One region of the Streptomyces sp. NPDC028711 genome, then DNA from elsewhere that is predicted to be linked to it. Evidence: riboswitches for the same ligand, from Rfam matches in the RefSeq annotation. Region 1 holds a riboswitch; the other holds the start of a gene.
The links. Region 1 has a riboswitch for cyclic di-AMP ahead of ACZ4VK_RS11215 (M23 family metallopeptidase). Riboswitches for the same ligand answer to the same signal wherever they lie in the genome.

Region 1 (5,819 bases):
CCGACCGGAATCCTCCGGGGCCGTGCGGACCGCACGGCCCGCACGCGTCGTCAGGGAGTCCTGGCCGCCTCCGGCGCACCCAGGCCGCCGTCCGTGCCGGTCTCGCCGGGCGCCCGCACGGCGTCCGTACCGGCCTTCAGGCCCGCGGACACGCCGGACGCGCCGGTGAGCGGCATGTGACCGTCGGTGAGAGCCCGCCCTCCCCAGCCCTCGGCCGGGACCCGGGCGACCGTACGCCACCAGGGGCTCTCGGGCAGCCGCTCGGCACCCGGCTCGAAGGGCTCGCCGGGGATGGGCAGGGCGACCCGCTGGGAGACCCCGGCGGCGGCCTCGACGGTGCCCTCCCCCGGCTCGGCCCACGGGTGCGGGGCGAGGTTGAAGGTGCCCCAGTGGATCGGCAGCATCACGCCGGCGGGCCCGCCGCCCTGAAGGTCGAGGTGCGCCTTCATGCCCTCCGCCGGGGTCATGTGGATGTCGGACCAGAACTCCGAGTAGGCGCCGATCTGGATCATCGTCGCGTCGAACGGGCCGTGGGCCGCCCCGATGTCCTTGAAGCCCGAGAAGTAGCCGGTGTCCCCGCTGTGGAAGATCCGGTGGCCGGGTCCCGTCACCACCCAGGAGGCCCAGAGCGTCATCTGCCGGTTGCGCAGGCCACGGCCGCAGAAGTGCCGGGCCGGGGTGGCCGTGAGCCGCAGCTCGCCGATCTCGGTGGACTCGTTCCAGTCCAGTTCGCGCAGGCGGGAGGCGGGCACGCCCCAGCGCTCCAGGTGCGCGCCGACGCCGAGCGGCACGGCGAAGACCGTGTCGGTGGTGGCCAGCGCCTTGATCGTCGGCAGGTCGAGGTGGTCGTAGTGGTCGTGCGAGATCACGACGACGTCCACAGGACCGAGCGCGGCGAGCGGCAGGGGCACCGGGTGGAGCCGCTTGGGTCCGGCGAAGGGGAAGGGGGAGCAGCGCTCACCCCAGACGGGGTCGAAGAGGACCCGGTGTCCGTCGATCTCCGCCAGGACGCCGGAGTGGCCCATCCAGGTCAGCCGGAGACCGGTGGCCGGGGGCCTGGCCAGGTCGGCGACGGTGGTGGGGTGGACGGGGATCGAGCCGCTGGGTACGCGGCGCGACCGCCCGTCCTTGTCGAAGTAGACCTTGGCGAATTCGACGCCGGAGCCGGAGGGGCCGCGTCGGGCAGGTTCGGGGTTCTGGAAGATCCCGTCCGCGAAGTTCGGCGAGCGGCGGATGCGGGCGAGGCGCTCACCCGTGGGATCCGCGCCGAAGGACTCGGGGCGCAGTGCGCGCAGCCGGGCCCGCGGCGAACGGTCGGAGCCGGTACCGGTCACAGGACCTCCTGATCTCTGGGGGTCGTTCCATTATGGGCGGCCCGCGCCGCGAACGTCCGGGACGGTCGTCCGTACTGAACAGCGGTGAGTACGGCTACGGGGGGTACTGACTCCACCACCCACCGCAGCCACAGGACGATCATGCCCGCGTCATGTGCTGTGTAGGCTGCGCGGCGTGGCGAGAGTGCGGTTGAGCGTGTCCGAGCGGCGGGAGGAGCTGCTGCGGGCCGCCGTCGAGCAGATCGAGGCGCGCGGTGTCGCGGCCGTCCGGATCTCCGACGTGGCCTCCACGCTCGGGGTGAGCAACGCCCTGGTGCTCTACCACTTCTCGTCCAAGGAACAGCTGGTCACCGCCGCCTTCGCACACGCCGCGGAAGCCGATCTCGCCCAGCTGCGGCGGATCCTCGGGCGCCGCTCCACGGCGGTGCGACGGCTGCGGGCCGCGGTGCGCTGGTACGCGCCGACCGGTCGGGCCAAGGGGTGGCGGCTGTGGATCGAGGGCTGGGCGGCCTCGCTGCGCGACCCCGAGCTGCGCCGGGTCGCCGCCTCCCTCGACCAGGAGCGGAAGGCTGCGCTGACCCGGGTGATCGCGGAGGGGGACGCCGCCGGGGAGTTCGTCTGCGCGGACCCGGCCGGGGCGGCCTGGCGGCTCACCGCCCTCCTCGACGGCCTCGCCGTCCAGACGACGGCGTACGCCGGCTCCCTCCCCCGCACCACGCTGCTGCGCTGGGCGGACGCCGCCCTCGCCCGGGAACTGAACCTGCCGGACGAGAGCGCGGGCCCGGCGGTCCGTCCGTGACCGGCGGGCTCAGAGGGGCATGAGGTCCGGGCGTTTGGCCTCGACGTGGTCTCCTGAGCTCTCGCCGCGCAGCCGGCGCCCGATCCAGGGCACGAGGTACTCCCTCGCCCACTGGATGTTGTCGCGGCGCACTTCGAGCGTGCCGCGCGGCGGGACCGGCGGCCATGCCTGGTCGGGGTCGGCCGGTACCGGCAGGCCGAGGACCTGGGCGGCGCGCAGGGCGACCCGGGTGTGTCCCTCGGGCGAGAGGTGCAGCCGGTCGTCGTCCCAGGCGCGCCGGTCCTGGACGGACTTCAGGGACCACAGGTCGAGGACCGGGCAGTCGTAGCGGTCCGCGATGGCCCGGACGTGGGCGGTGTAGGTGGCGATCTTGCCGCGCAGGTGCCGGAGCACGGGCACGTCACGGGTGTCGAAGCCGGTGGTCACCATCACCGTGCCGACGGCGGAGGTCAGTTCGGCGACGGCGCGCTCGAAGCGCTCGGCCACGTCGTCGGGGTCCGTGCCGGGGCGGATGATGTCGTTGCCGCCGGCGCAGAAGGTCACCAGGTCGGGGGCGAGTTCCTTCGCCCGGGGGACCTGTTCCGCCACGATCTGGTCGAGGAGGCGCCCGCGTACGGCCAGGTTGGCGTAGCGGAAGGCGTCGTGCTCCGGCAGCTGGTCGGCGAGCAGGACCGCGAAGCGGTCCGCCCAGCCGACGTACGTCCCGTCGGGCCCGGGGTCTCCGACGCCCTCGGTGAAGCTGTCACCGATCGCCGCGTACGACCCGAATGCGTTCTTGTCTCTTGATCTCGAATCGTCTGCCACGGGAACACATCCTTCCCTTTCGGATGTGACCTACGCGACCGTAAGGAGGGGTTGACGGTGCGTGACATATGCCACCGATAAAGAATGTGCCAAGCCGGAATAGAGCGGTGTACACGCCGGTGGCCCGGCACAGGAGTGCCGGGCCACACGGGAGTTGACGGGCGTCGGGTTCAGATGGAGACGCCGTGCTGGCGCAGGTAGCCCAGCGGGTCGATGTCGGAGCCGTAGCTCGGCGACGTGCGGATCTCGAAGTGCAGGTGCGGGCCGGTGGAGTTGCCGGTGGAACCGGAGAGACCGATCTGCTGGCCGCCGGTGACCGTCTGGCCGGACGAGACGGAGAGGGAGGAGAGGTGGGCGTACTGGGAGTAGTTGCCGTCGGCGTGCTGGATGACGACCTCGTTGCCGTACGAGCCGCTCCAGCCGGCCGAGACGACCGTGCCGGCGCCGACGGCGCGGACGGAGGTGCCGGAGGAGGCGATGAAGTCGGCACCGGTGTGGTAGCCGGAGGACCACATGGAGCCGGAGGCGCGGTACGGGGTGGAGACGCCGCCGCCGACCGGGGCGACCCAGCCGGACGCGGAGGTCGAGGCGCCGGAGGCGGAGGAGCCCGTGGACTGCGCGGGGGCGGTGTCCGAGGTCTGCGCGGCCGGGGCGGAGGAGCGCTCGGCGCCACGGGAGGCGCGCGGGGTGTCGCCGTTCTTCGCGGAGGGCGCGGCGGAGGCCTTCTGGCTGCTCTTGGGGGCGGCGGCCTTGGGCGCGGCGCTCTTCGGGGCGGCGGGCTTCGCGGTGTTCTTGGCGCCGAGCGTGAGCTTCATGCCGGGCAGGATGAGCGAGGGGTCCTCGCCGACGACCTGGCGGTTGTCGGCGTAGAGCTTCTGCCAGCCGCCCGCGAGGTGGTGCTCGGAGGCGATCTTCGACAGGTAGTCGCCCCGGACGACGGAGTACGTCTTCGGTGCGGCCTTCGTGGCGGTCGGCGCGGCCTGGACGGCGGCGGCCTTCACCTGGGCGGCGGCGGTGACGGCCTTGGCGGGGGCGGCGGCCGGGGCCGCCTGCTCGGCGGCGTGGGCCCCGGTGGCTCCGAGGAACGGGAGGGCGACGACGGCGCCTCCGGTGCCGGCGGCGGCGATTCCGCGGGTGAGGCGGCTGGACTTGGTACGGCGGTGCTTACCCGTCGCGGGCATGGCGAATTCCTCTCCGGCGCCTGCGAGGTGAGCTGTCGGGTTCGGACTGGAGATGCCCGGCCGCGTTCTCACGCGGCTTCACCCCAAGCCGTCCTGCGTCGCGGGACCGGCGTACTTCCTGGGTCCCCCGCTCCTGCCACGCATGGGATGAGTGGGAATTCCGGACGGTGGCAGGATTCGGCGGTCCGACCGGATTGACGGTGACGCTAGACGAGCGGGTCGGCATCAACAAGCCACTGATTTCCACCGGCTTTCCCCGCCCCGTCCTCGACCCGGAATTCCGGTCACCCTCTGTGGATGACGGCCCTTCGATTCCCTTTTTGCGCTGGGGAATTGCATCCCGCCTTCGGCCACGATCCGTCACTTCTATGACCCTGCTCACGCACGAAGGCTCATCTCACCTGTAAACAGGGCGCGTTATACGCAAGGCCTCAATACGGACAGATCGCCCATTCCCGTCCAGGGGGCTGCGCCATCACCGTCCCGGCTGGATGATTGCCCCTGGAACCCATTCCGCGTCGGGCATCCGAACGTCGACCACCAGGAGCATCCGTGACGCAGCAGCTGCCGCAGGTCCCGCCCATCGAGCTGAACGAACCCGAGCTGGCCGAGGTCCGCAACTTCCGGGACGTGGGCGGCCTGCCGACGACGGACGGGCGGGCCGTGCGCCCCGGCCGCCTCTTCCGCAGCGGCCACCTCGCCCACGCGACGGGGACGGACGCCGCCTTCCTCGACTCGCTGGGCCTGCACACCGTCTTCGACTTCCGGAACCTGGCCGACCGGAAGATCGAGGGCCCGGACGTGGAGCTGCCCGGCGTACGGAACGTGAACATACCCCTCAACGATCCGGCGGACGGCAAGGAGTTCTGGAAGCTGGTCCGCGACGGCGACCTCGAGCAGCTGAGGGAGATCCTCGGCGACGGCAAGGCCGCCGCCCGTATGTCCGACTCGTACCGGAAGATGGTGATCGAGCGGACCGCCGAGCACAGCCGGATCCTGCACTCCATGGCGGAGGACAGCCTCCCCGCCCTGATGCACTGCGCGGCGGGCAAGGACCGCGCGGGGCTCTCCATCGCGATCACCCTGCTCGCCGTCGGGGTCGAGCGGGAGGCGATCGAGGCCGACTACGTGAAGTCGAACGAGCCGCACCGCCGCTACAAGGTGCGCCGCGGCTCCACCGCTCCGGACGCCATGTCGCCCGAGGTGATGGAACTCCTCAGCCCCCTCTTCGACGCGCGGGTGGAGTATCTGCGGGGCGCCTTCGAGACGATCGAGGTGACCTGGGGCTCGGTGGACGGCTACCTCACGCAGGGCCTGAAGCTGTCGCCGGAGACCCGCGAGCGGCTGAAGGAGCGCCTGCTCACGGAGGCGTAGCCCCGCCGGCTACTGGTTCTGCCCGCCCAACATGAAGAGCAGATAGAGGAAGCCGGCGAAGAGGTGGCCGGCGACCAGATAGGCGAAGAGCCGGAGGACAAGGCCCTTGGGGAACTTGCCCTCCCCGCGCTCTTCGCCGGTGACCGGTCGTGACTTGTCGGACATGTCGACCCTTTCGGAGAAGGTTCGGAGGAACGGAGCGTCGCGGGACTCACCGCCGGTGCGGAGTCCCGTCGCCGAGGCACAGCTCGGCCGCGGGACTCTGCATCAGGGTGTGGACGAACAGCAGCTCCGCCCCGCCGGCGGTGGCGGCGCCGATCCGGTGCG
Region 2 (5,819 bases), on a different contig from region 1:
CCTGATGCGCGCGGTGCCGCCGTCGCGGAGCACCACGTCGGCTTCCCAGTGGTCGGGGTAGTCGTGGTCCGGTCGCGCCGGTGACACTGACTGTCCCGCCGCTTCCGACTGCTCCGACGCGCTCTCCATGGGGCCAGCCTAGGGGGTGTCCCGTCGTGGGGCCCTGGCCTCGTCGGCACGAGGTTGCCCGACGCCGCGACACGGGGTCGGATCGGTCGCGCGGCGGGTGTACGCCGTGCATGGTGGGGGCACCCCCGTGCACGGTGGGGGCACGCCGGGCGCGGCGCGGGAGGGCCGAAGGGCGGTCCGATCCGGGTCCGAGGTCGGCGCGAGCACCGGGCATCCCGTGAGAGACTGGTCTAGACAACCGCTTGAGACTTGAAGGGCAACACCATGGCTGAGCGCCGCGTCAACGTCGGCTGGGCCGAGGGCCTGCACGCCCGCCCCGCGTCCATCTTCGTCCGTGCCGCCACGGCTTCCGGCGTTCCGGTGACGATCGCCAAGTCCGACGGCACCCCGGTGAACGCCGCTTCCATGCTCGCGGTGCTCGGCCTGGGCGCGCAGGGCGGCGAGGAGATCGTCCTCGCTTCGGAGGCCGAGGGCGCCGAGGCCGCTCTGGACCGTCTGGCGAAGCTGGTCGCCGAGGGTCTCGACGAGCTGCCCGAGACCGTCTGAGGCTGCCTGAGGCCGTCTGGGACCGTCCGCCCCGGGTCGACCCGCTCGCACCCCGAAAGCGCTCGTACCCCGAAAAGCCGTGTCCGCCGGAATTCCGGCGGACGCGGCTTTTCACATTTCCGCGGAACTGCTTTCGGGCAGCACAGAACAGCCCCACGGAATTCCTATTCTTTGTATACGGTGTGTGCGTTAATTCCGGACACTCGCCGTGTTGACTGCATGTTGCGAAACCCTCACACGGCCGGGCTCCGGCCTTTTGAGCCGGTGCAGCGGCTGCGAGCGTTCCGCGTGCAGGGCGGTCAGCGCCCTCGCCCGCTCGGCGTCACCGCGCGCCACGGCGTCGACGATCGCACCGTGCTCGGCCCAGGCCTCCGTCGGATGGGCGGGCAGCTCGACCGCGTACATCCAGGCGATCTTGTGCCGCAGCTGGGTCAGCAGCGCCGTCAGGGCCGGGCTCCCGGAGGCCTGCGCGAGCGTCTCGTGGAACCATCCGCCGAGCGAGCGCAGATCCTCCCCCTGTCCGCGCCTGGCCCGCTCCTGCCCCAGCCTGACCAGGCCGCGCAGCACTTTGAGGTGGGCCTCGGTACGGCGCTGGGCGGCGCGCGCGGCCCCCAGCGGTTCCAGGAGCGCCCGCATGTCGAGCAGGTCGGCCGCCTCCTGCGCGGTGGGCTCGGCGACGTGGGCGCCCGCGTGGCGGCGGGTGACGACGAAGCCCTCGGACTCCAGGGTGCGCAGGGCCTCGCGGACCGGGACCCGGGAGACCCCGTACCGGCGGGCGAGCTGCTCCTCGGTCAGCCGGCTGCCCCGCTCGAAGACGCCGGAGACGATGTCGTCCCGGATCGCCGTGCATACCGAGTGCGCGGGAATGCGCATGTCCGACCTCCGCCTTGGTCTGCGCGAGACAATTCTTCGGCGCCTGTTCTGCGCCCGATGTGCGACTCTATTGCAGCGCGCCGGAATTTCCGATGCCTCAGCGGAATATGGATGCCTTTTGACCGACGAAAAGCCCCGGCTCAGCATGAGCCGGGGCTTTTGCGACGCGATACGGGGGCGGGACGGGTGGGCCCCCGTGGTGCGCGCCGGGCGTCAGACGTTGACGCCGCGGGCGCGGAGGTAGGACACCGGGTTGATGTCGGAGCCGTAGTCGGCGGTCGTACGCGCCTCGAAGTGGAGGTGCGGACCGGTCGAGTTGCCGGTCGAGCCGGAGATGCCTATCTGCTGGCCCGGCTCGACGCTCTGCCCGACGTAGACGTCGATGGAGGAGAGGTGACCGTACTGGGTGTACGTGCCGTCGTTCATCCGGATGACGATGTTGTTGCCGTACGCGCCGCCCCAGCCGGCCTCGACGACGGTGCCGGAGCCGACGGAGACGACGCTGCTGCCGTAGGAGGCGTGGAAGTCGACGCCGGAGTGGCTGCCGGAGGACCAGAGGGAGCCACCGGTCTGGTAGCCGGTGGAGACGTACGAACCGGCGACGGGGAGCTGGAAGGAGTTCAGGCGGCGGCGCTCGGCCTCACGGGCGGCGCGCTCCTCGGCCTCGCGGATCTCCTTGGCGCGGGCCTCGGCCTTGCGCTTCGCCTCGGCCTCGGCCTTCGCCTTGGCGGCGGCCTCGAAGGCCTCCTCCTCCTGGGCGGCGGCCTGGGCGCTGATCCGGTCCACGAGGGAGTCCTCGGTGATCACCTTGGTGAGACCGGTGTCCTCGGGAGAGCGGTTGTCCGACTCGGCGGCGAGCGCCGGAGAGGCGAGTGTTCCGATGACGCCGGTGGTGGCGAGCGTCGCGGCGCCGGCGATGCCCACGCTGCGGCGCGCCATCCGGCTCGGTCCACGATGCTTCCCGGTGGCACGGGTGAACGCCATGTAGGGGCTGGTCCTTTCCTTCCCTCTCGCCTACCGGGTTAGCTGACGGGTTCGGAGCAGGAAGGTCTCCTACGAGCCCCTCCGTCGAGACGAAGGCGCCCGATTCACCCCAGGGACTACGTGTGGGTCCCCGGCTCCCCAGGCTCGCGCCTGACGGGGACTCGGCGATGACTGTCCGGATGCCGCGGGTGCGGCGGGTGCAACTGCCGAACAGACGCACCGACGCTATGCGGATCGCCTGGCGATCACCAACCGGACCCGCCAGTTTGTAAGACATGCCACAGGGCATACGATCATGCTTAATATCAATACGGACAAAGCGGAGGACCCCGACGCGGTATGCCGTCGGGGTCCTCCGCTCCGGCCGCCGGGCGGCCGGAAACAGTCGGTCGAGAGCCGGAATCAGCCGGTCACGACGGTGACTTCACCGATGCCGAGCGCGCGCACCGGCTCCGCGATCTGCGCCGCGTCGCCCACGAGGACGGTGACGAGCCGGTCCACCGGGAAGGCGTTGACCACGGCGGCGGTCGCCTCGACCGTGCCGGTCTCGGCGAGCCGCGCGTACAACTGGGCCTGGTAGTCGTCCGGGAGGTGCTGCTCGACCTGGTCGGCGAGCGTCCCGGCGACGGAGGCGGCCGTCTCGTACTTGAGCGGCGCGACACCCACCAGGTTCTGCACCGCGGTCTCCCGCTCGGCGTCCGTGAGGCCCTCGGCCGCCAGCGTGCGCAGCACCTTCCACAGGTCCTCAAGGGCCGGGCCGGTGTTCGGGGTGTCGATGGAACCGCTGATGGCGAGCATCGAAGCGCCGTTCCCCTGACCGTCGGAGCGGAGCACCTGCCCGAAAGCCCGCACCCCGTAGGTGTAGCCCTTCTCCTCGCGCAGGACCCGGTCGAGCCGCGAGGTGAGGGTGCCGCCGAGGCAGTACGTGCCGAGGACCTGGGCCGGCCAGACGCGGTCGTGCCGGTCGGCACCGATCCGGCCGATCAGGAGCTGCGTCTGGACGGCGCCGGGCCGGTCCACGATGACGACCCGTCCGGTGTCGTCGGCGTTGATCGGCGGCATCGGGAGCGGCTCGGCCGGCTCCCCGGTCCAGGCGCCCAGTGTCTCGGCGAGCACCTTGTCCAGGTCGACGCCGGTCAGGTCGCCGACGACCACGGCGGTGGCGGTGGCGGGCCGGACGTACGCCTCGTAGAAGGCGCGGACCGCGGCCGCGTCGATCGCCGCGACGGTCTCCTCGGTGCCCTGGCGCGGCCGGGACATCCGCGACCCGTCCGGGAAGAGCTCCTTGGAGAGCTGCTTGGCGGCGCGACGGGACGGGTTGGCCGACTCGTGCGGGATCTCGTCGAGCCGGTTCTGCACCAGGCGCTCGACCTCGGTCTCCAGGAACGCCGGGGCGATCAGGGCCTCGGAGAGCAGCCCGAGCGCCTTGGGCAGCCGGGAGACGGGCACCTCAAGGGAGACCCGTACGCCCGGGTGGTCGGCGTGCGCGTCGAGCGTGGCGCCGCAGCGCTCGAGCTCGGCCGCGAACTCCTCGGCGCTCCGCCGGTCCGTGCCCTCGGTGAGCGCGCGGGCCATGATGGTGGCGACGCCGTCGAGACCGGCGGGCTCGGCGTCCAGCGGCGCCGGCAGGAAGAGCTCCACGGCCACGACCTGCTGGCCGGGACGGTGGCAGGTCAGCAGCGTCAGGCCGTTGTCCAGCTTGCCGCGGTCCGGGGCGGGGAAGGCCCAGGGCCTGGCGGCACCGGGCGCCGGCTGCGGGTGGAAGTCCATGCTCGTCAAAGACACGGCGGCGTCGGTCACTGGTCCGCTCCCTCTTCGTGTGCGTCGCCGTCGGCGTCGTCGCTCTGCTCGGTCGCCAGGGGCTCGTAGACGAGCACCGCGCGGTTGTCCGGGCGCAGTCTGGCCGCGGCGGCCTCCCGCACCTCGTCGGCGGTGATGTCCAGGACCCGGTCGACGGCCGTGAGGGCGAGCTGCGGGTCGCCGAACAGCACGGCGTACCGGCACAGTTCGTCGGCGCGGCCCGCGACGGTGCCGAGGCGGTCGAGCCACTCGCGCTCCAACTGGGCCTGCGCGCGCTCCATCTCCTCGGGCGTGGGGCCTTCGGCGGCGAAGCGGGCGAGCTCCTCGTCGACGGCCGCCTCGATCTGCGGGACCTCGACGCCTCCGGAGGTCTTCACGTCCAGCCAGCCGAGCGAGGGCGCGCCGGCGAGCCGCAGCAGGCCGAAGCCGGCGGCGACGGCCGTACGGTCGCGGCGGACCAGACGGTTGTGCAGCCGGGAGGACTCTCCGCCGCCGAGCACCGTCAGGGCCAGGTCGGCGGCGTCGCACTCACGCGTGCCGTCGTGCGGCAGCCGGTAGGCGGCCATCAGCGCGCGGGCCGGGACCTCCTCCTCGACGACCTCGCGGAGCTGCTCGCCGATGACCTCGGGCAGGTCGCCGGGGCGCGGTGCGGGCTTGCCGTCGTGGCCGGGGATGGAGCCGAAGTACTTCTCGACCCAGGCGAGGGTCTGCTCCGGGTCGATGTCGCCGACGACCGAGAGCACCGCGTTGTTCGGCGCGTAGTACGTGCGGAAGAAGTTCCGCGCGTCCTCGAGGGTGGCCGCGTCCAGGTCGGCCATGGAGCCGATCGGCGTGTGGTGGTAGGGGTGGCCCGCCGGGTAGGCGAGGGCGGTCAGCTTCTCGAAGGCCGTGCCGTACGGCACGTTGTCGTAGCGCTGACGGCGCTCGTTCTTGACGACGTCCCGCTGGTTCTCCATGGACTCGTCGTCCAGGGCGGCGAGCAGCGAGCCCATGCGGTCGGCCTCCAGCCAGAGCGCGAGCTCCAGCTGGTGCGTGGGCATGGTCTCGAAGTAGTTGGTGCGCTCGAAGCTCGTCGTGCCGTTGAGCGAGCCGCCCGCGCCCTGCACGAGCTCGAAGTGCCCGTTGCCGTGGACCTGCTTCGAGCCCTGGAACATCAGGTGCTCGAAGAGGTGGGCGAGGCCCGTGCGGCCCGGAACCTCGTGGCGCGAGCCGACGTCGTACCAGAGGCAGACCGCGGCGACCGGGGTCAGGTGGTCCTCCGAGAGCACCACGCGCAGGCCGTTCGCCAACCGGTGCTCGGTCGCTGTCAGGCCGCCGGAGCCGGCCTCGGCCGTGGCCGTGTGACCCATGGGCATGTACGTCCCTTCGATCGCGATGTGAAAAAGTCCTGCCACTGTATGCAAGCGCGCCGACACCTGGCGAAGTTCCCGCCCCCGCGAGATGTCCCTCTTCCGGGTCGCGGTCGGCGTTGTCGGTGGCACGGTCCA

Region 2: another riboswitch for cyclic di-AMP. It lies ahead of ACZ4VK_RS27800 (M23 family metallopeptidase); the one in region 1 lies ahead of ACZ4VK_RS11215 (M23 family metallopeptidase).

Annotation. Positions count from the first base shown of each region.
Region 1 covers NZ_JBVHUJ010000003.1:13,925-19,743, forward strand. The annotation lists gene ACZ4VK_RS11200 (MBL fold metallo-hydrolase) at 51-1,334, opposite strand; gene ACZ4VK_RS11205 (TetR/AcrR family transcriptional regulator) at 1,510-2,133, shown strand; gene ACZ4VK_RS11210 (SGNH/GDSL hydrolase family protein) at 2,143-2,937, opposite strand; gene ACZ4VK_RS11215 (M23 family metallopeptidase) at 3,108-4,118, opposite strand; cyclic di-AMP (ydaO/yuaA leader) riboswitch at 4,123-4,278, opposite strand; gene ACZ4VK_RS11220 (tyrosine-protein phosphatase) at 4,671-5,492, shown strand; gene ACZ4VK_RS11225 (DUF6126 family protein) at 5,502-5,657, opposite strand; gene ACZ4VK_RS11230 (helix-turn-helix domain-containing protein) at 5,704-5,819, opposite strand, start outside.
Region 2 covers NZ_JBVHUJ010000010.1:137,182-143,000, reverse strand. The annotation lists gene ACZ4VK_RS27815 (bifunctional acetate--CoA ligase family protein/GNAT family N-acetyltransferase) at 1-129, opposite strand, end outside; gene ACZ4VK_RS27810 (HPr family phosphocarrier protein) at 394-675, shown strand; gene ACZ4VK_RS27805 (GntR family transcriptional regulator) at 865-1,548, opposite strand; gene ACZ4VK_RS27800 (M23 family metallopeptidase) at 1,762-2,532, opposite strand; cyclic di-AMP (ydaO/yuaA leader) riboswitch at 2,545-2,709, opposite strand; gene ACZ4VK_RS27795 (M16 family metallopeptidase) at 2,935-4,332, opposite strand; gene ACZ4VK_RS27790 (M16 family metallopeptidase) at 4,329-5,687, opposite strand.